One region of the Paenibacillus sp. J22P165 genome, then DNA from elsewhere that is predicted to be linked to it. Evidence: riboswitches for the same ligand, from Rfam matches in the RefSeq annotation. Region 1 holds a riboswitch; each other region holds the start of a gene.

Evidence for each region. A riboswitch is a leader RNA that binds a small molecule or an ion and turns the genes downstream of it on or off. The one in region 1 is predicted to bind cyclic di-GMP.
Region 2: linked by a shared signal. The riboswitch ahead of AC58QM_RS33765 (PilZ domain-containing protein) and the one ahead of AC58QM_RS33415 (transglutaminase domain-containing protein) in region 1 are both predicted to bind cyclic di-GMP.
Region 3: linked by a shared signal. The riboswitch ahead of AC58QM_RS08990 (hypothetical protein) and the one ahead of AC58QM_RS33415 (transglutaminase domain-containing protein) in region 1 are both predicted to bind cyclic di-GMP.

Annotation. Positions count from the first base shown of each region.
Region 1 is NZ_JCAUAP010000022.1:35,685-42,945, reverse strand. It holds gene AC58QM_RS33425 (SdrD B-like domain-containing protein) at 1-1,266, shown strand, start outside; gene srtB (class B sortase) at 1,355-2,185, shown strand; gene AC58QM_RS33415 (transglutaminase domain-containing protein) at 2,196-3,026, opposite strand; cyclic di-GMP riboswitch class I at 3,082-3,164, opposite strand; gene spoIIE (stage II sporulation protein E) at 3,372-5,837, opposite strand; gene AC58QM_RS33405 (S1 domain-containing RNA-binding protein) at 6,206-6,805, opposite strand; gene AC58QM_RS33400 (FtsB family cell division protein) at 7,070-7,261, opposite strand, start outside.
Region 2 is NZ_JCAUAP010000023.1:43,733-50,993, reverse strand. It holds gene AC58QM_RS33785 (MFS transporter) at 1-306, opposite strand, end outside; tRNA gene AC58QM_RS33780 (tRNA-Arg) at 411-484, opposite strand; gene AC58QM_RS33775 (DUF1648 domain-containing protein) at 648-1,145, shown strand; gene tadA (tRNA adenosine(34) deaminase TadA) at 1,154-1,612, opposite strand; cyclic di-GMP riboswitch class I at 1,867-1,953, shown strand; gene AC58QM_RS33765 (PilZ domain-containing protein) at 2,079-2,813, shown strand; gene ychF (redox-regulated ATPase YchF) at 2,892-3,992, shown strand; gene prfA (peptide chain release factor 1) at 4,026-5,090, shown strand; gene prmC (peptide chain release factor N(5)-glutamine methyltransferase) at 5,090-5,986, shown strand; gene spoIIR (stage II sporulation protein R) at 6,132-6,905, shown strand; gene AC58QM_RS33740 (L-threonylcarbamoyladenylate synthase) at 6,931-7,261, shown strand, end outside.
Region 3 is NZ_JCAUAP010000003.1:287,322-294,582, forward strand. It holds gene AC58QM_RS08965 (metallophosphoesterase family protein) at 129-962, shown strand; gene AC58QM_RS08970 (O-methyltransferase) at 1,359-1,994, opposite strand; gene AC58QM_RS08975 (THUMP domain-containing class I SAM-dependent RNA methyltransferase) at 2,131-3,279, shown strand; gene gloA2 (SMU1112c/YaeR family gloxylase I-like metalloprotein) at 3,506-3,901, opposite strand; gene AC58QM_RS08985 (exopolyphosphatase) at 3,973-4,887, opposite strand; gene AC58QM_RS08990 (hypothetical protein) at 5,036-5,341, opposite strand; cyclic di-GMP riboswitch class I at 5,461-5,554, opposite strand; gene AC58QM_RS08995 (MDR family MFS transporter) at 5,670-6,893, opposite strand; gene AC58QM_RS09000 (TIGR01777 family oxidoreductase) at 7,086-7,261, shown strand, end outside.

The sequences.
Region 1 (7,261 bases):
GACGGTGGACTTTATTTATTGACGGACGGCTCGCTAGGAGACATCGTATGGCATGATCTGAATGCCAATGGCCTGCAAGATAGCGGTGAACCAGGCATTCCTGGGGTTACAGTGGAGCTTTATACGGCAGGGACGGCAACATTGCTAGGCACGCAAACTACGGATGCTGGAGGGCGTTACCTATTTACAAACCTCCTGAACACAGGTAGCTACCAAGTTAAGTTTATTGCTCCTGCAGGCTACAAAAAAAGCCCAATAAATGTTGGTAGCGACGATAGTAAAGATTCAGACGCTGACCTAACCACAGGACTTAGTCATACCATTTCCTTACTGACTACAGTTAATGATTTGACCATTGATGCAGGCTACTATAAACTTGCAAAGCTGGGAGATCGGGTATTCCTGGATTCAAATAAAAATGGCTTGCAAGATGCCACAGACGTTGGCTATCCTAAAATGACAGTCAAACTTTATCTCACATCCAATCCGACCGCCGTTCTAGATACACAAGAAACGGATGCCAGTGGCAATTACTTGTTCGAGAACCTGGAACCAGGTTCCTATGATGTCGCTTTCCAACCTGTCAGCGGTTATCTATTTTCAACTAACCTTGTTGGTGCAGATCGAGCCGTCGACTCCAACCCTAGCAGTTCTGGCCGTGTAACAGGGATTGTTCTACAATCTGGCGACGACGATCGCACCATCGACGCTGGTATCTATCTGCAACCTGTTTTCTATGGCCCTGGACCACTACCGACACCAAGCGTAACACCTGCACCGACGCCAAAACCAAGCATTACACCAGGAGTTACTCCAAGTGCTACGCCTAAACCTAGCACGACGCCTTCTCCTGCTCCTGCTCCTTCAGCGACGCCAGCTGCGCCTATTACAACCGATGAAGATACATCCGTTGAAGGCATCATTCCAGTGGTATCTCCGGAAGCTGAGGAATCCATTTATGTAGCTCCTGAAAATGGTGATGTCGAGCTAACAGACGATGGCAAATGGATCTATACGCCAAAAGAAGGATTTAATGGAACCGATGGCTTCACAATCGCTATTAAAGAGCCTGATGACTCCATTACGTATCACGATGTTCAAGTTAGCGTATTACCAAAAGGCAAGAAGAATAGCACCGTTGCTTCCCTTGTTCCGAAAACAGGCCAACAAGCCTACAGCAATTTCTATTTAACCGGATTAGCCATGGTGCTTGCAGGATTAAGTGTTTTTGGAGCCACCCGTTGGCAGCAACGCAGAAATAAATAATTTTTGACCTTAGGGGCACAACATGTGCCCCTTCTTAATTCCTTTTTGACTAATCATAATGAATCAGCTAAAGGAGGCGACAGGGTGCATGTTCCGACTAAAAACACCGAAACCAAAGAAATCATATGCAATTTCATATGGTCTAGCAGGGCTACTACTTGTCGCTGGAATCTCCTTGCTCATTGTGGATTCGTATACCAAACATAGGGAGAGCCAGCAGTCCCTCATTTTACATAACCAACTCTCACAGCTGTATTACTCAAATCCTACACCCCCTGCCTCCATTCAACCTAAAGTAGCGGATACTCAAGCAGAAGCACTTCCAACACTCCTGATGCCAGCGAACACGCCCCCATCCATTCGGGACAAAATAAAAAGCCTAACCGCCGTGAACAAAGAAATCATGGGTTGGCTTCGTGTTGAGGGCGCAAGTGTGGATTATCCCGTGGTCCAACATGCCGACAACGACTATTATTTGCATACGGATGCTGCAGGTAAACCATCCATATATGGGAGCATTTTTATAGATTCTCGCATTGATATGAATCGTCCTCAACGTAATATCGTAATCTATGGGCATAATATGTTGGATGGCACTATGTTTGGAAGCTTAGGCAACTTCAAGAAGGAATCTTTCTACAAAGAACACCACTCGATTCAGCTCGACTTACCCGATGAAGTTACGAACTGGGAGGTTTTCGCTGTCTATACGTTAGATGCGAGTCAGGATACCGTTGAAGCCTCTTACGATAATGAGCAGGCTTATCTACATGCACTACATGAATACCGCCAGAAATCGCTCTATCCCACAAAAATTAATCCTTCAGCGAAAGAACAAATCATCACGCTTGTTACCTGCAGTAATGAGACCGATGATACGCGTCTCGTTGTGCATGCGGTCAAAAAAAAGGAGCCATAGGCTCCTTTTTTTATTTATATTCAGTTTTAGCGACAGGGTAGTCACTTTCTTCCCACGTATGATTCATGCCCTTGAGCGCTTTACTCGTTACATTATAATAGTCCATAGATGGATTTGATGTTGAATCATTAAATACGGTGTCAAGCATATACCAGTTATCCTCGATTTTCACTTCATTCCACATGTGCGGTTGTTCCACATCATCATTGATATAACCTACAACTAGATGGCTTGTAATTCCCGCTTTGTTCAGCAGCAGATTTGTAAGGATCGCATAACCCTGACATACTGCTTTCTTATTGTATAGCGCTGAATAGGCCGTATGGCCAATGTCACCTAAATCTTCATACGAAGTATGTGAAACAACATAGTCATGAATAGCTAATTCTTTCTCAAAAGGAGTCATCTTGGGCGTAATAATTTCATTCAATATACGGTCAACTTCCAAGTCCACATATTGATCCTGCTCCAGCGTCGTCAAATATTCCGGATGCAATGTAATCTTCAGCTTGCCGATACTACCTTTCATCGAATAAGTGAAACTCTTCATATTCCAAAATAATTCTTCTTGTAATCCACTTTGAGCTTCGTGAATAGTGTCCTTCACACCTTGCAAATAACTTGTTGAATTTGTGGGTGCTTTAGCCGTGTAAAGAATCGCTATCTCTTGCGGTTTCTTGGCCAACTCTTCTTGTAGCGCTGCTTCCAGCTCCGCTAAATCGTTAACCTCTACTACTGAATTTGTAGAACTCGGAATTGACGTTGCCGCGCTTACCGTTGTAGAGACCATGAAGATAAAAAGTGTGAATAGGGCAAGAGACATAGATAACTTAATGCGCATGACAAAAAACCTCCTTTGTAGTGAAGCCAAAAGAGGTTAGATTACTCTACTACCTCTTGGCGGCCCGACGATCATAGCGAATGCTTTAGACTCGTGGCTTTGCGTCCCTGCCTTTCGACAGGTTTGCCTTTTTCAAAAGTTAAATGATATATAAAATATATGTACTATTCTACCATTTTCGACATTGAAGTCAATTGAATTGTTTCATTTGGTAGTCGAGGAGAACTAGGTTGAAAGTAGTACGTGTCCTTTCATGCAGAAGTGGCTGTTACCCACTTGGGCAACAACCACTCTTTTTATTTGCCTCCATTCAAAACAAGGATGTGGTGCATTCCCCCCTCATCATTAGCTAACCGTCTTCGGCCTCTCCATTCGTGTAATACCCGGCCAACGAAACGTCGCCCATTCCGGCTGCCGCTTCTCAATACGTGCTACAACAACCGTCATATCATCCTGAATTTCTCCATGATGATGCCTGAAAATGCGCTCCAACAAACAATCGGCGAAATCCTGCGGTAACGATGTATCAATCTCCTGTATCATCCGCTTCATCCACATCTCCTTGTTCACGGCATGGCCAGGGGCGTCATAGATGCCATCGGTCATCATCACGAGAATATCCCCCGATTGCAGCGGGATGGAAACCAGATCAACATCGATCTCGCTCAAAATGCCTACCGGCAAATTATTCGCCGAGATCGCAAACACCTCTGTCCCCCGCTTAATAAAGCTTGGCGTAGAGCCAATCTTCATGAACGTCGTATTCGCGTTGTACATATCGATCAACGCCATATCCACCGTCGCGTACATCTCATCGGAGGATCGCAGCATCAACACCGAGTTCAGCGACTTGATCGCCAGCTTCTCGTCCATCCCCGACTGCAGCAGCTGCTGCAGGATGCTAAGCGCCGTCTCGCTCTCCGCACGCGCGCGCTCGCCATTGCCCATGCCGTCGCTCAGCGCAACGGCATACTTGCCATTGCCCAGCTCCACAGTGGAGTAGCTGTCGCCCGAGAAGAGATCGCCTCCCTTGGCAGCGCCGGCGACTCCGGTTTCTACCTCGTATTCCTTGGCGGAGCCGAATACGACCGTGCTGTAGCCCTCGCCGCGCGTGTGCATCTCCTCACGCATCACAGCGACGTTCTCGCCGATGATTTCGCTGAGAAGCGGCGCGATGATTTTACGACATTCATCAAATCCCTTCGTATATTGATGGATAATTTCAATTTCGATATTTCCTTCATCTAAGGAAATAACGTCAATCGTATGGATGGACAGACCTAATTCCTCCAGGGCATTACGAATTTGCTCTTCTTGGAGGAACAACTCCTGTCCTTCCCTCTTAATTTCCTTCGCTAGGTCTTCCATGACCTGCGAAACGCCTGATAATTGGTCGGCAACCAGATGCCGGCTATCAATGATCTGCTTTTTCCAATGCATGTCATTCTTATATAAACTATATTGCTGTTTCATGACATCAAGCACTTGCTCAGTCCGGATACACACCTTCTTCCATTCAGGGGGAATCTGCTTCTTTGACATACTCTCCTTCGTCTCAATCTGGCTCATCATATCTGTCATATAGGTGTAGGTTTGATAGAATTTTTGATCCCAGCACTGGCTCTTCTTCCAACAGGACTCACACGCCTTCTGGGTGACTGCATTCATAAAATGCCCGACATCCTCCTCCTTGCGGGTCACTTCGTCTTCCGTTGTCAGCTGTTTGAAGCTGCGCGCCAACTGGCGAAACACCTCAGAAAACTGCTCAACACGCCCCGCAGTTACATCTCGGACACGCTTCGCATAATCCTGCTGAGACTTTAGATTCTCTTGAGTGCCTGGTACGTATTTAGCAAGCATGAGAATCACGCTACGCGGTGTAAGGAGGAACAAGGCAACAGCAGCTAGTGACTCCCAGGCGGAGTTGATAACATCCACACTAGAGCCCATATAGAAAGAGAGAATGGAGGATCCAAGCAGCATCCCAAAGGCAACCATCAAGCGATTCCCCTCTTTAAGGAGACCAGCGAGCATACCAGAGAATGCAAGTAGACTCATCTGATAGATCGCATTACTGTTCGCCAGACTTAGAATGAGACCTGTCACAACACCGACCGACGCTCCGAACGGTGCTCCACCTACTAAGGCGAACAGTAGAATTAAATAACGAGACAACACATGCTCTATCGTAACAGGACCTGCGATCCAGCCAACCGTACCTGTCATCACAGAAGCCAACAAAATAATTAAACAAATGATCTCCTCATGTTTCAAATGATAGTTTTTGCGGGTAAGTGTAAATACAGGGATGGCTTGAATGAAAATGAGCGTCAGCACCAAACTTAGCAACGCTTCTACGGTGAGCATCATCAGCGAGTACCACGTCAGATTAGATACAACCAACTCCGCAAAGAGCTGCACAAGGAATGTTGAGCTAAATACGAGCAGCGGTGCTAACGAAACGTCTGAGCGTTCATATTTCTCCAGCGCCTTCTGGATCCCTAAGAAAATAATAATTTCTGTCACCAGATAACCAGTGTTTCCGTTCACCGCGAGCAAACTCCCAGCAAAAGCAGCAATGCCTACCCAGTGCAAAATATCCTTTCTTGTAAAATAGATCACTGCAATAAACGCCAACGCAAATGGTGATAACTGTTCTAGAATCATCGCACGACCTAGCAAGAAGCCCATAACGATAAGCAGTAACGACCACTTCTTAGCAACAAAAGCTTGCACCCATCGATTCTCCACAGCTGCACTGTGAACACCTACTTTTGCTTTCTGCCATACTCCCGACCATCCGCCACTCATCACCGCGCCTAAGCTTCGTCTTTGCATATTCTCGAACACCATCCATTTCTTCCCTTATTTGTTACTCTAGTATATAGACAATCTAGTAGAAAGTTTGTCAGAATGAGTTGATAGATTCAAAGAAATTTCCGACATGTCCCGATGTCTTTGTCAACAGCTCCCAGCCCTTGTCTACTCTAGGTTCCTTGTATTGAAAACGTTTCCAAAAGTCTGATTACCTCGAACTTTCGCCCTGCATATGCGGGAGATACCCGTAACTCCATGTCGATTGATTTGCACCGTTTGAGCTGGATTTGTCACACCCGATCATCCGCGGCAAATAAAAAACCACACTCGCCTAAGCGAATGTGGTTCATTATCTGCATCTATTAGTCTCTTCTTCCGCCTCGGCCACCGCGTTTGGACTCGGTGTTCTTCTTCAAGGACGAAATCCGCTCTTCACTATCTTTGAGGAAACGAGATACTTTATCTTCGAACGAAAACGGTCTAGCTCCGCCCTGCTGCTTGTTAAAGCCGCCGCGACCACCACCGCCGCCGCCACGATTGAAGCCACCGCCGCCACCTGGACGACCGCCACCACCACCTGAACCACCGCTTGGAGGGCCACTACGTTCTCCACCACCGCTTGGGCGACCACCTTGGTAACCGCCGCTTGGACGATCTCCACTAGGGCGACCTTGATAGCTGCTGCCACCTGTACGTTCAGGACGAGCAGGTCTTTCCTCAACTGGCTTGTCAATCGTTTGCTTGATCGACAGTCCGATCTTGCCATCCTTGTCCACGTTAATTACTTTGACCGTTACCTTGTCTTCTAGCTTCAAGTGGTCATTAACGTCCTTCACATAATTGTCCGCGATCTCCGAAATGTGAACAAGACCGGTAACTCCTTCAGCAAGCTCGACGAATGCTCCAAAGTGAGTAATCCCCGTCACTCTTCCCTCTAACTTGGTGCCAACTTCAATTGCCATAAAGTAAAATGTTCCTCCCTTAAAATGTTGAAAACACTGGCTACGCCGATTATAACCGATGCAGAAACCACGGTCAACACGGCATTCGCCACTTCTTCGTAACGTTTTCTTACCACATAAAAAAGTATAAGTTTTCGGTATCCGAAAATTGCTTTGTTATTGGCGATAAAATCCACCATATACAGGGATCTTTGGTCGGAGACCAAAGTCTCTCCGCTAATAAACGCGGTCGCTCACCTTCGAATTACCTCGATAGAAATTTTCTCATTGCGACTTCGAGGCGCTTAGTGGCGTCTCTCCCGTTTTGCTGTAATGAAAGTCCCGGCGAATAATCTGATCCAAATATTCGTCGTTATGCAGCCGTGCGATTTCCTTCGTCGTTTGGGCATTCACCTTCTGTGCCTGGGCGAGTTGTTGTTCCATATTCGCTACGACACTTCTCTTCTCGTGCAGCTT
Region 2 (7,261 bases), on a different contig from region 1:
TAAGATCCAAGTAAAATCGTGCGTGAACCACAGCCCTATTCCGGTAATGGCGGTGAAAAGAAGGCCGAAGGTAATGAACAGTCTTCTTTTATGAAAACGATCCGACATAATACCTACGGGTATGCGGAGCAGCATCTGCGAGATGCCATACATGCCTACAATCCAACCAGCTAACTGGTGGCTTCCCCCAAGGAACTCCACATAAGGCGCCATGATCGGAACGCTGGTGTACATTGACATCCAGAAGAGCATCGTAACGGCACAGAAGAGCGGGATCCGGTAGGATGAAATAGCGCGAGTTGTCATCGGAGTGAGGACTCCTTTCGATTATGAATCCAAAACAAAGAAGGGATTGCCAACCTAAGTTGAAATCCCTTTTTAAGTATGATTGCTTTGTGAGAAGAACGATACGCGCCCGATACGATTCGAACGTACGACCTACAGTTTAGGAAACTGTTGCTCTATCCTGCTGAGCTACGGGCGCATAGTATCGTCATTCTAACACGAGATGATTTCGGGGTGCAACCCATTTTAACCCATGTTCAAGCAGGAGGTTTCATTTAAGTAAGGAATGTACTGTAGTGAATAATGAATAGATATGTCATTTACTAGGATCCCTAATTAAAACAGCAGAAAGCAGGTGTTGTATGGAGCAACGTCCCGTGATTCAACTTGCCAGATCCAAAGCAGAAACAGTACTTGAAGGCATTTCTCTACTCATAATCGTAAGTATGATCGCATATGTCGCTTACGCGTGGCAGGATATGCCTGAGCGGATTCCGCTACATTTTAACGGAAAAGGCGAAGTTGATGGTTGGGGGAACAAAATAAGCTTAATTGTCTTACCCCTCATAGGCATAATCATCTACATTGGTTTGACCTTTCTTAGCAAGGTGCCGCACATATATAATTATCCAGCCCCAATTACACCTCAGAATGCCCTTGGTCAATACCAGAATGCGCGTTTATTTATGAACAGTTTAAAAGCGGTGATTGTGATTCTATTTGGTTTTATTGAATGGTCGGTTATCCAAAGTGCTAAGGCAGGCAACGCTGATCTCAACTGGTGGGCGTTTGGCTTCATTTTACTGCTACTGTTTGGCACGATCATCTTTTTCATCGTACGTTCGATACAATTAAAGTAAGGGAGGAATCAAGCTTTTCCCCGTAGTTTTCGAAAAAACTGCGTTAACATCGTTGAACATTCCTCTTGCAAAACGCCACTAACCACATCGACACGATGATTGAATCGGTCCTCCTGCAGTAAGTTCATCAACGTTCCAGCGCAGCCAGCCTTTGGATCCACTGTTCCATAAATCACTTGCGGTATTCGTGCTTGTACTATGGCACCTGCGCACATCGGACAAGGTTCCAGCGTCACATAAAGCTGGCAGTCGAGAAGGCGCCAGGCTTGCAGATGCTCGCTTGCCTGTTTAATGGCAATCATCTCTGCATGTGCGAGAGGATCTAGGGTTGTTTCGCGTAAATTATAGCCGCGGCCAATGATTTGACCTTGATGGACGACGACTGCGCCTATCGGTACTTCACGGATGGCTTCGGCTTTAAGCGCCTCACCAATCGCTTCTTGCATCCAGGGGATATGTTGATCCACAGGGGGACACCTCGCAATAATAGTTTATCCACATGTGCATAAAAATCCGAACAAATATTCGTTGTTAACAAGCTGTGGATAACAATGTGGATAACTTATAAACCTGTGGATATTCATTCCACTACACATTCATACAATAAAAACATCGCCCATGCAAGGATTTTAGTTGAAAGAAATATCCAGGCTACGTATAATGGTGGTAATAGTGGGTCTTTTAGACCATAAATAACGACTAAATTGAATAGCATAGCAGGGTTCGACAATAGCAAACTTGTTGAAAAGCAAGGACGCAAAGCTGAGGGTCTACGGTTCTAAGGAACTATGGCAGCCTGGTTACCGAAAATCGATGCTTTTTTTTGATTAAGGTGATAGGCTGCTCCCTTCTATATGGAAGAGGGGCAGTCTATTTTGTGCGTAATTGTTCTGTGGAATCCATTCGTCCGTAGAGGGAGAGGTGAAGGTGAGCATGGCGATGAATCAGGATGCTTTGAAACGGTATGGGAGCAAAGAAGGATTTGATGCGGAAGTATTGATCGATTGTAGAGCTGTTTTGGCGAAGGATGATTTTGTGTCAACAGGTATTCTTACCTATGCACAAGGAGATATCATGGAGATCGAGCTGCCGGAATATGAAGTATTTCAGCTTGGAGATAAAGCTAAAATGACGTTGTACACCAAATCGGGTCTCTTCGTCCTTCATACGACAGTCGTGGCTAGAGAGCCTGGTTCGCTCATTGTGATTAATCCGCCGGAGAACCGAAAGAAGTTTTCGGAGAAACGGGAGTTCCCGCGGGTGAATGTGAAAAACATAGGACAAATTTTTGGGTTTCAGAATATCCAACAGAAAGAACAGTATCAGCTTGAACAAGCCATTGAGATTTCAATTAAAAATATTTCGATGAATGGACTTGGTTTCACGATTAACGATAGTTCTATGATTGATGCTATTTTACATAAAAAATGCCAGTTACAAGTACAGCTCGATTTAGGCTTCGAAATGCCTTGTATGTTGGAAATTATAAGGAAAGAAAAGCAAGAGGGCAGCTACTATTACGGTGCTAGCTTCGAGAGTGTTCCTGCGGAACAAAGCAATGCGCTGCGCGGTTTTATTCTGCGAAATCAGATCCAAACCTACTTCGAACAGAAGCGGGATGAAGAGTACAAAAAAGCAATGGAAAAAAAGTCTGGAGCTAATCAATAGCTAGCAGGCTTTTTTTTGCCCTCCAAGTACTATATAATAAGAAGGATGATCTTCGAAAATTAAGGAGTTGTAACGACAATGGCTTTGAAAGCAGGTATCGTCGGTCTACCGAACGTAGGAAAATCGACATTGTTTAATGCAATTACACAGGCGGGGGCAGAATCTGCAAATTATCCGTTCTGTACGATCGATCCGAATGTTGGGGTAGTAGAAGTACCAGACGAGAGATTGCAGAAGCTGGTAGAAATCGTTGTGCCTAAGAGCATCGTGCCGACAGCGTTCGAATTCGTTGACATTGCGGGATTGGTTAAGGGTGCGAGCAAAGGCGAGGGCCTTGGAAATAAATTTCTAGCACACATCCGCGAAGTTGATGCGATTGTGCATGTTGTCCGTTGTTTTGAGGATGATAATATTACTCACGTTTCTGGGAAAGTCGATCCGATTGGCGACATCGAGACGATTAATCTTGAATTGATTTTGGCAGATATTGAGTCGGTTGATAAAAAAATCGAGCGTTCACGCAAAAACCTCAAAGGCGGCGACAAGAAAGTTGTAGCTGAAGTTGAGTGTTTGGAACGTATCAAAGAAGCCTTATATAATGATATGCCAGCACGCAGCTTGGATTTGACAGACGATGAGCGCCTTCTAGTTCGCGATCTTCATTTATTGACGATGAAGCCAGTGCTTTATGCGGCAAACGTGAGTGAAGATGAAGTTGCAACAGCGGATGACAATGCATACGTTAAAATCGTGAAGGAATTCGCAGAAAAAGAAAACAACGAAGTTGTTTCCATCAGTGCGAAGGTTGAGTCTGAGATTGCTGAACTGGAAGACGAAGAAAAAGAGATGTTCCTGGAAGAGTTGGGACTTCAAGAGTCCGGCTTGAATAGATTAATTAAAGCTGCTTATCGCAAACTCGGCTTGTATACGTATTTCACAGCTGGAGTGCAAGAAGTTAGAGCATGGACAATTCGTAAAGGAACAAAAGCTCCGCAAGCAGCTGGCGTCATTCATACGGATTTCGAACGTGGATTTATTCGTGCAGAGGTTGTTTCTTATCACGATTTGGCTGCTGCTGGATCCATGGCGGGTGCGAAAGAAAAAGGCCAAGTACGCCTTGAAGGTAAAGAGTACGTGGTAAATGACGGCGACGTTATGCATTTCCGCTTCAACGTTTAATTAATAACAAAAATAAGAAAGGAGTGATCCCCTATGTTGGATCGACTTCAGTCCATTGTGGACCGCTATGACAAACTAAGTGAGTTATTGTGTGACCCGGATGTAACGAGTGATACGAAGAAACTAAGAGAGTATTCCAAAGAGCAATCTGATCTTCAGGAGTCTTACGATGCTTATAATGAATATAAGAGCGTGAGCGAACAGCTGGCTGATGCGAAAGTGATGCAGAATGAGAAGCTGGACGATGAGATGCGCGAAATGGTCAAAATGGAGATCGAAGAGCTTAGCGAGCAATCCGCTAAACTAGAAGAACATCTCCGCATCTTGATGATGCCGAAGGATCCTAACGATGATAAGAACGTCATCGTGGAGATTCGCGGAGCGGCAGGCGGCGACGAAGCTGCACTGTTTGCAGGCGATCTCTACCGCATGTATACGCGTTATGCGGATGCGCAAGGTTGGAGAACGGAGATTTTGGATGCTTCCGTGAATGATTTGGGCGGATTTAAAGAAATTATTTTCATGATTACGGGTAAAGGTGCTTATAGCAAGCTCAAGTTTGAGAGCGGTGCGCACCGTGTTCAACGTATTCCAGTAACGGAATCCGGTGGACGGATCCACACCTCCACGTCAACGGTAGTCGTTATGCCGGAGGCAGAAGATGTGGAAATCGTGATTCATGATGCCGATATTCGTGTCGATACGTTCTGTTCCAGTGGAGCGGGCGGTCAATCCGTTAATACAACGAAATCCGCTGTACGTGTAACCCATGTACCAACGGGTATCGTAGCAACATGTCAGGATGGTAAATCGCAAAACTCCAATAAAGAGTCAGCGCTTCGTGTACTTCGTACGCGGATTTCAGATAAATTGCGTGAAGAAGAAGAAGCGAAATATGCTGGCGAGCGTAAAAGCAAAGTCGGAACGGGTGACCGTTCAGAGCGGATTCGTACGTACAACTTCCCGCAAAGCCGGATTACCGATCACCGTATCGGCTTGACGCTTCACCGTTTAGAGACAGTTCTTAACGGCGATATGGCGGAAATTGTGTCAGCACTAACGATTGCTGCACAATCCGATGCCTTAGAGGCAATGTAATGACGAGTGCAAACATGAGTGTGAGAGAAGCCTTTGTGAAGGCTTCTTCTTTTTTAGCAGAGCAAGGCGTAGCAGAGGCTTCGGCTTGCACGGAGTTATTGCTGCAGCACCTCTTAGGCGGCTGCAGTCGGACTGAGCTGCTGTTCCGCTGGTGGCAGGAACAGATGCCGGTAGAGCTGGTCGCCACGTGGGACCAGCTCGTTGCAAGGAAGGCCGCGGGTGAACCGGTGCAGTACATCATCGGTGAGCAGGATTTCTTCGGCCTTCCGTTTGAAGTCGGGCCGGCTGTGTTGATCCCGCGGCCGGAGACCGAACTGCTCGTGGAGGCGTTGCTCCACGAGGGCTCGCGTCTGTTCCCGCAAGGCGCTCCGCTCCTTGCGGATGTGGGCACCGGGAGTGGCATCATCCCGGTGACGATCGCGCACGCGCGCCCAACGTGGCGCGTGGCTGCCAGTGACATCTCCGCGGCAGCGCTGGAGATGGCCCGCAAGAACGCGCAGCGCCACGAAGTGGCAGCGCGGATTGAGTGGCTCGAGGGCGACCTCCTCGAGCCTTATATCGAGCGCGGGCTCGCGCCGGATATACTGGTGTCTAACCCACCGTATATCCCTGATGGCGACCTGCCGGCGCTGATGCCCGAGGTGCGGCTATTCGAGCCGCACACAGCTTTGTTCGGCGGTGTCGAGGGACTCGACCTGTACCGCCGGATGGTTTCGCAGCTGCACCGGCTGCCACGAATCCCGACTGTGGTCGGGTTCGAGGTGGGCATTGGGCAGGCGGAGGCAGTTGCGACGTTGCTGGGTGCCGCCGCAGACTGGACGGAGATCCGTTTCGTGCAGGATCTCCAGGGGATCAATCGCCACGTGTTGGCGATTCGTGAGCCACGCCAGCTGTAGGCTTGATCCAGGCGAGCCTGAAAGCCTGCAAATATGAGCCCTCTACCAACTCTATCATTTTGCCAAAAATAATAGATTCATAGGTTTAGCCCCACCCACTATTGTCCATACTGGCTAGTAGATGACGGGAAAGGGGCTACTCTCCATGGTTAAGAGAACGGAGCGCCACTCAGTTAAGAGTTTATTATTCATTGTTTTTGCACTTATACTTATGATTATGTGTTGGGAATCCAATCGTACGAATGCGGCGGTTATTTCGCCTACGATACCAGAAGAATCGATTCGTTTGCGTATTCTAGCAAATTCGGATTCTGCGCAGGACCAAGCTTTGAAACGCGAGATTCGCGATGCGATTATTGCTCGTATGGCAGAGTGGGTTGTTGGACCCCATTCCTTAGACGAGGCAAGAGCGGTTGTGAACGCGCATTTGCCTGAATTCGATCAACTTGTTGGCGAGATGATTGCATCCCGTGGCTATAATTATCCGCATACAGTAGAGCTAGGTGTTGTTCCTTTTCCAACCAAAATGTACGGAAATGACGTCTACCCAGCTGGGGATTATGAAGCATTGCGTGTTGTGATTGGTTCGGGTGAAGGCCAAAATTGGTGGTGCGTGTTATTTCCACCGTTATGCTTTGTAGATTCCGTATCGGGTGAAGCGGTTGCTTCAGCAGCTGTTGTCGTGGCCAAAACGACCGATGAGAATGGCAAGGAAAAGCAGCCGGTTAAAGAAGATAAAGCGAAAACTGTCGCTAGCAAAGATAAAGCTACTTCGACAGAGAAGGTAGCAAAGAAAGACACAAAAGGTGAGGTCGTAGCAGCTTCAGTTACCACGACCACGACCGAAGAGCCGGCTCAACCGAAAGTAAAGTTCTTTATTTGGGAAATGTTTAAGGCGATCTTTTCGTGGTTCAGCTAATCTATACAAGTAAGGATGAGAGTTTGTGACAATCTACTGGAACGTGAATCAAGGAGCGATTGGCGCAACAGCGCAGGATATAGCAGAAGCAGCGAAACTTCTGCAGCAAGGTGATACGGTCGCTTTTCCGACCGAAACGGTGTACGGACTTGGAGCGGATGCGACGAATACCGCCGCCGTTCTCCAGATTTTCGCTGCAAAAGGGAGGCCGTCTGATAACCCTCTGATTGTACATATTGCTGATGTGAACCAGCTCCCAAGTCTTATTCAGTCGGATAGTCTAACAACGGATCATCTAGCTCTTATGCAAGCCTTTTGGCCAGGCCCCTTAACCATTGTGCTACCTGTTCTTGCAG
Region 3 (7,261 bases), on a different contig from region 1:
CCCCTACAAATTATAACAGATGTCGACATCGTTGGGTAATAGGGTGACTCACATTTTCAGATTGTCTGCCTTGTGTTATAACAGAAGCATAACTATTCATGGTTTTTGGAAGAAAGGGAACGAATGACATGGAAAGAATCGCTGTTATTTCTGATATTCATGGGAACCTGCCTGCTCTTGAGGCCGTACTTCACGATATCGAGCGCAGAGGCATCACACGTATTTTTTGCTTAGGCGACCTCGTTGGGAAAGGTCCTAACTCTGCCGAAGTCGTGGATCTCATTCAGCAAACCTGTGAAGCTGTCGTGCAAGGCAATTGGGATCTAGGCATTACGCTTCCGCAGGAGCTGCCGGCTGGCTTGTGGCAACAGCAGTCACTGGGTAATGAGCGACTCGCTTATTTGAAGCAGCTGCCCTATGCGATCCATGTGATCCTAAGCGGGAAGCACATACGATTGTTCCACGCATCCGCGCAAAGCGTCTTTCATCGTTTGAAGCGCGAAGCTTCTAAGAACGAGCGATTAGCGATGTTTGAACATACAGAGATGACTGGCTCCCTTGCAGGAGGGAAGATGCCGGATATTGTCGGTTATGGGGATATACATATCCCCTATATGTTGACGTTGAGTAATCCCTCAGAGAAGAGGGAGAGTGATGAGGAGCGAAGTGATACACGCAGTGGTGGCGACTCTGAGGTAAGTGCAAGTGATGGTGAACGCAGCGGGTTGCTGCTGTTCAACGTAGGGAGCGTCGGCGTCCCCTATGACGGCATACCTCAAGCGTGCTATTGCATCATCGAGGGGGAGGCTGATCCCACGGTTCAAGCAGGGTTTGGTATCCAATTCATACGTGTTCCTTATGATATCAAACGAGCTGTACAGATGGCATACGAGGTTCAGATGCCGGATAGTCGACGATATGAGTTGGAGATTACGACGGGTTTGGTCCATTTGGGAGTTTGATGAATAAGCTGAAGTTGATATACGCCTAAAAGATTTTACCTTTGGATGAAAACATATGGAAATTAATTCCACTACATGCTAATATAGGGGTATGATGGAAAGTGAGGCATGGTAATGAATGCAGCTAAACTGGCGTAGAATCATCCTTGTTATCGTTTGTGCGGAGTGTCTGTTCATTTACTGGAACAGCCTTAGTACAATGAGCTTTAAAAAACAACAAACGACCCAACTCGGCCCTACTAATCAGCCGAAGGCACCATTAACACACATTCCACAACAAATCCCAAACAACCCAAGGATCGAATCCGATTTACATACGAAGGAAAAAGCCTCCTAACAACCCAAAAAAAGCGACAGACTGCCATGGCAGCCGATCGCTTATTTTTGTCATCTCAGCTATTTCACCCGAGCTAAGGCTAAGCCGTCATACGCTGGAAGAATTGTGCTTTCGAGCCTTTCATCTGTTGCAATCCGTTGATTAAACGTTCGCATCGCTTGAACTGATGCCTTCGTTTGCTTTTCATCAACGACTTTGCCACGCATGAGTGTGTTATCGCCTGCAATAATTGCACCAGGATTCGCCAGCTTGATCGCGAGCTCCAAATAGTTCGGATAATTCACTTTGTCCGCATCAATAAAGAAGAAATCAAAGCGTTCCCCCTGCTCCAGCAATTCGTTCAAGTGAGTGAGGGCTTCGCCAATTCGGTACTCTACGAATTCACCGAGTCCTGCGTCTGTCACGTTGCGCTTCGCCACATCGGCGAAATCCTGTTTGAGCTCGAGTGAAATGAGCTTACCGCCCTCTTTTAACCCACGTGCCAAACAGATTCCGCTGTACCCGCCTAATGCCCCTATTTCTAACACCCGCTTCGCACCGATCATCGTTACCATCATCGTTAATAGTCTGCCATATCCTGGCGCGATTGAGATCTCAGGCATATTGTGAGCAACAATGACTTCTTTCACCTTGGTTAGAACGGCATCTTCCTCGTATAAACCTTCCATATAGCTTTCAGCTGTGATGGTTTCCATGTATTTGTCCTCCTAAATTCGCATCATTCGCATGATCTTTCCGATACGCGTTTGTAAGTGTAACCTATTTGTCCTATACTTGTTAATTGTATGAGTTTTCTGAGCGTTGTACAACCCGGATGGAAGGACTATACCTATGCCACAAAAAATTGAACTAATCGCCACTTGCCCGATGGGACTTGAGGCAATCGTCGCCCGCGAAATCCGTGATCTCGGCTACGAGGAATTGACCGTCGAGAATGGACGTGTCCGTTTCTTTGGTGACGAATTAGCGATCTGCCGCACCAATCTCTGGCTGCGTACCGCAGATCGTGTCCTCGTACTTATGGGGCAATTCAAAGCAACTACCTTCGATGAACTATTCGAAGGCACCAAAGCTCTCGCTTGGCCAGATTGGATTCCGAACGATGCCGAATTCCCTGTAGAGGGTCGTTCCCATAAGTCACAGCTGTCCAGCGTTCCTGCTTGCCAAGGGATCGCCAAGAAAGCTGTCGTCGAGAAAATGAAGCTTCGCTACGGGACCGAGTGGTTCCCCGAGAACGGGGCACGCTACGTGATCGAAGTCGCGCTTTTGAACGATATCGCGACACTCACAATTGACACGACCGGACCTAGCTTGCACAAGCGCGGCTATCGCAAGCTCGTGACCGAAGCGCCGTTAAAGGAAACGATGGCGGCAGCTATGATCTTGCTGAGCCGTTGGAGCGTAGAGCGGCCGCTCTACGACCCGTTCTGCGGGTCGGGCACGATCCCGATCGAGGCCGCGATGATCGGCTGGAACATTGCGCCAGGCCTGCGGCGCAGCTTCCCTAGTGAATCTTGGGGGAATATTCCCCGCAAGCTGTGGGACAAAGCCCGCGACGAAGCCTTCGACGCGGTAAAAGACAACGTGCCGCTCCACATCGTCGGCAGCGATATTGATCCTGCTGCCATCGAAGTGGCAGAGGCGGCCGCCAAGGCAGCTGGACTGACGAAGCAGTTCCAGCTGAAGGTTGAGCCTATCGCCAAAGCGCGCCCGCGCGGCGATTATGGCTGCTTGATCACCAACCCGCCGTACGGCGAGCGGCTTGGTGAAGCACCGGATGTCGAGCTGGCGCTGCGCGAGCTCGGTGCATTAACGCGACCGATGCCATCGTGGAGCATGTTCATCTTAAGCCCAAGTACACAACTTGAGCATTATATGAACCGCCGCGCCGATAAAAAGCGCAAGCTGTTCAACGGACGGATCGAATGTAATTTGTTCCAGTATCTTGGACCCTTTCCTCCTCGTAGATCGGATAGATAGCACTGCATAATGAAACAGAGGCAGCTAAGACTTAGCATTGAAGTCTTAGCTGCCTCTGTTTTGCGTTGCGTACAGCGCTGAATGAAGTATAACGCCTTCGATACGCTGACTATTATAGTGATGCTACTGCAAGTGAGAAGTCCCACGCCAAGCTAACAGACATAGGCTGTCCGTTAGGTTTGGTGTTCAGGCTTACTCCCGCTGCCCCGTCCTCTCCCATCATCCACTACTCCACAAACTCCACCAACTCCAAAGGCAGCCCATCCGGATCGGCGAAAAATGTGTACCGATTCCCCGTGATTGGATCCACGCGAACAGGCTCAACTAGGATCCCTTTCGCTTCGAGTTCTTGCACACTGAGCTCCATATTCGTAACAACAAAAGCCAAATGCCGCAAGCCCCGCGCTTCTGGTTGGTTCACACGCAACGGTGGATTCGGAAACGAGAACAATTCAATTTCTTGCTCTGTTTGCCCAATACGCAAATCTAATTTATACGAGTCTCTTTCAGCGCGATACGTTTCCTGAATGATCGTGAGACCCAATATGTTCACATAAAAATGTTTGGATTGTTCGTAATTCGAACAGATAATGGCAACGTGATGTATTTGTTTAAAATCCATTGTGACCCTACCTCTCTACATAGAAAAACCGCATGCTGGGCTGCACCCATCCTGCGGCTTGTTCACTTATTTTACCCTGCGGCTTGCATGGTTTCAACAATTTTATGTAGTACTTCATTCGCTTCCGCATAGGCTACTTGGCAAGTACCTGCAGCGTGATGTCCGCCACCGCCATTTTGAAGCATCAACTCACCAATATTCGTTTGCGCTGTGCGATTAACAATACTGTGACCACACGCGAATACACAGTTTTGTTTGTTTCGGCCATCTACGATCCAAATAGATGTGTTTTGCTCTGGATAGAGCGCATAAACCATAAAACGATTGCCTGGATAGATCGTCTCGACATCACGAAGGTCCGTAATAATCACATTGCCTTCTACCCGTGTGTATGTCTGCAGCATGTCCCTATACAAAGCATCCAACTCATGATAACGAGATACACGTTCCTTAACATCTGGCAGCTCCATAATTTCGCTTATGGTTTTCGTGGCACAATGAGCAACAAGATCCTCCATTAACTGATAATTGCTGATCCGATAATCCCGATAACGTCCAAGTCCTGTACGAGCATCCATAATAAAAGAAAGTAAATCCCAACCGCTCGGGTTCAAAATATCTTCTTTGCTGAACTGAGCAGAGTCTGCCTTGTCCACACCTTGCATAATATCGTCAATATCTCCGAAAGTTTCTTTGCCACCATAGTAATCATAGACTACCCGCGCAGCGCTTGGCGCGATCCGCGTTTCGCCTTTAAACGTTACGGATTCACCTAACCGTGTCAGCTCACTTGTATGATGATCAAACCATAATCCGCAGCCTGGGACATACGGCACATTGGCCAAAATATCCTGCTCATTCACTTCAATAAGACCGTCCTGCATATCTTTGGGATGGACGAACTTCATTTCATCCACCATGTTTAATTGTTTGAAGAGCATCGCGCATACTAAACCATCGAAATCGGAACGTGTGATCAATCTCATGCCATGCATCCCCTTTTGAGATAGTTCTTAAGAACTACGAATTATGATGATCATATTATATCAGCTAGTGTCGATATGTGACAATGAGAAAATCACTTGCCATCCTCATGTCTTCATTTTGAAATGAACAAAAAAAAGAACGATTCACCTAGATAGGTTGAACCGCTCTCAATTTGGAGGACAGGCATTGAAATAGTCTAGTTAAAAAACCTTCGATTTGAGCCATTGGGGGCATTTTCACTGACAGCTTAACTTCGCCTTTCCAGTAGAAAATGAGAATGCTATTGTTTCTTCCATGAAACATTTCGACATCCCAACAAGCTTCGTTCAAGGCATATTCTTCTCGGTTAATCATGAGTTTAGGTCCATCCGTGGATGGCACCAAACGTGCAACATGGTTACCGCATAATGATGTTACTTTTTGTTCCTCCTGCAATTGCTCTTCCGATTTCATGCCGCTAGGGCCTCCTTTGTTCAACTTGTTCCATTGGTTTTCATTTGCTTCGCTATGACAGAGAAAAAACCCCACCGTAGTGAACCGACTAGAGGGGTTCTAATGTGAATTCCCAATCGTTCGGCGGCTGGCTGGCTGCTTGTCCTTTTCAGGAGAAGTAAAGCCCCTGTAGCTTTGCGTCGCTGGCTTTCGCCAGCTTTGCCTTTATCGAGATGACGTACAGAAACTAATTAGATGAAGCGATAACACGAGACATCCTATACTCTCAAGGATAAGGGATGACGATTTGAATTCGAATAGTTCGGAGGAACTATTTTTACGAAATCCATCAAAATGTTTGCATTTTCGACGATATTTTTACCGAATTATGACGTTTTGTGCCTTTCCAATAGAAAATGGACCCCAGCAAAGATAAAATTGCGATTGCAAGGAAGAGCGTTTGACCTCCATAGGACACCAGTAAGAAACCGCCAATCCATGGCCCCATAAAATGACCGAGGTTCGTTAACGTTTGAGCACCGTAGTAAGTTCCACGCATATTTTCCGGCGCAAGCTTATCGATTAACATGTTCGCTGCTGGATAATTTAGAATTTCACCGAATGTGAAAATAGCCATTGAAATAATGAGCCAAATGAGTGTGTGTGAGAAAGCAAAACCGACATCCCCTAAAGCGAACATCAGATTCCCTACGACAATCGCTGTTAATGGCGAATACTTCTCCGCCCATTTCCCAAGCGGTATCTGCATAACAATAACGACAATGGCATTGGCGCTCATGAGAATCGCAAACATTTTGACACCATCAGCAAAATCCCTCTGCAGGTACTGCGACAACGTGACCATAACTTGAGAGTAGCCAATTGCCCCAATAATGCCCCCGACAATGTACAGACGGAAGGTCACATCCTTACGAATGACTCCCCATGCAGAACTGAAAGTCACAATCGCTTTCTTCTCGCCTTCAATTTTCTTAATGCCGAACTTGATAAGTAGAGCGTACAATGTGATGCCATAAATTAAATAGATAATACCCGTTAGCAAGAAAGGCAAAGCACCATTCATTGTTGCAAAGAAGGCTCCCAGTAATGGACCTACTGCCACACCGATGTTAATGGCCATGTACCGAAGTGAAAATACCTGCCGCCTCTTGGATAGCTCTGTAAGATCTGCCATTAAGGCTTGCGACACAGGCTCATAGAACGAGCGGCAAAGACCATTTAACATATTAAGCAGCATAAATAGGACTGGTAATTTCACGACGCCGAACCCCAGGAATACGACTCCCCAACCAAAGAGTGCCGCGAGCATGATCACCCGTCGTCCAAAACGGTCAGACAAAGTGCCACCGACAAACCCGCCGAATGTACCAGCTAAAGCGCCCATACCAATGACAATTCCAATGAGCCCTGGGCTCATATCTGAATGCTTGGCCAAATAAATGGCTAGGAAAGGTAAACTCATGGAGGACGCAGCCCGAGCCATGACCGTACCTAAGAGTAGCGTATGTACGATAGGATGATAGGATTGCAGAAAATAACGTATACGATTCATAGACGATGACTCCTCTCGCTGACACACGAATTACCCAAGGGTTAATTAATTGACGCCGAATTTCAATTATACACGAAAAGCGCAGATTGTGTCGTAATTTCGAACTGGGAACTTCCGCTTTTTTAATGCATCTTCACACAGATGGTATTTATTGGGTGTAGGTTTTATAATGGCGATATGGAGGTGCTAGCAATGAAAATAGCGATTACAGGTGGCAGCGGTTTTATTGGAAAACGATTAATGACATACTGGTTGGGACAAGGTCACGAACTTATTAATATATCACGCTCATCATCGAAACAGATTCCTGGTGTCAGAACGATAACATGGCAGGAGTTAGACAAAAATACGAGCCTTCTTCATGGACT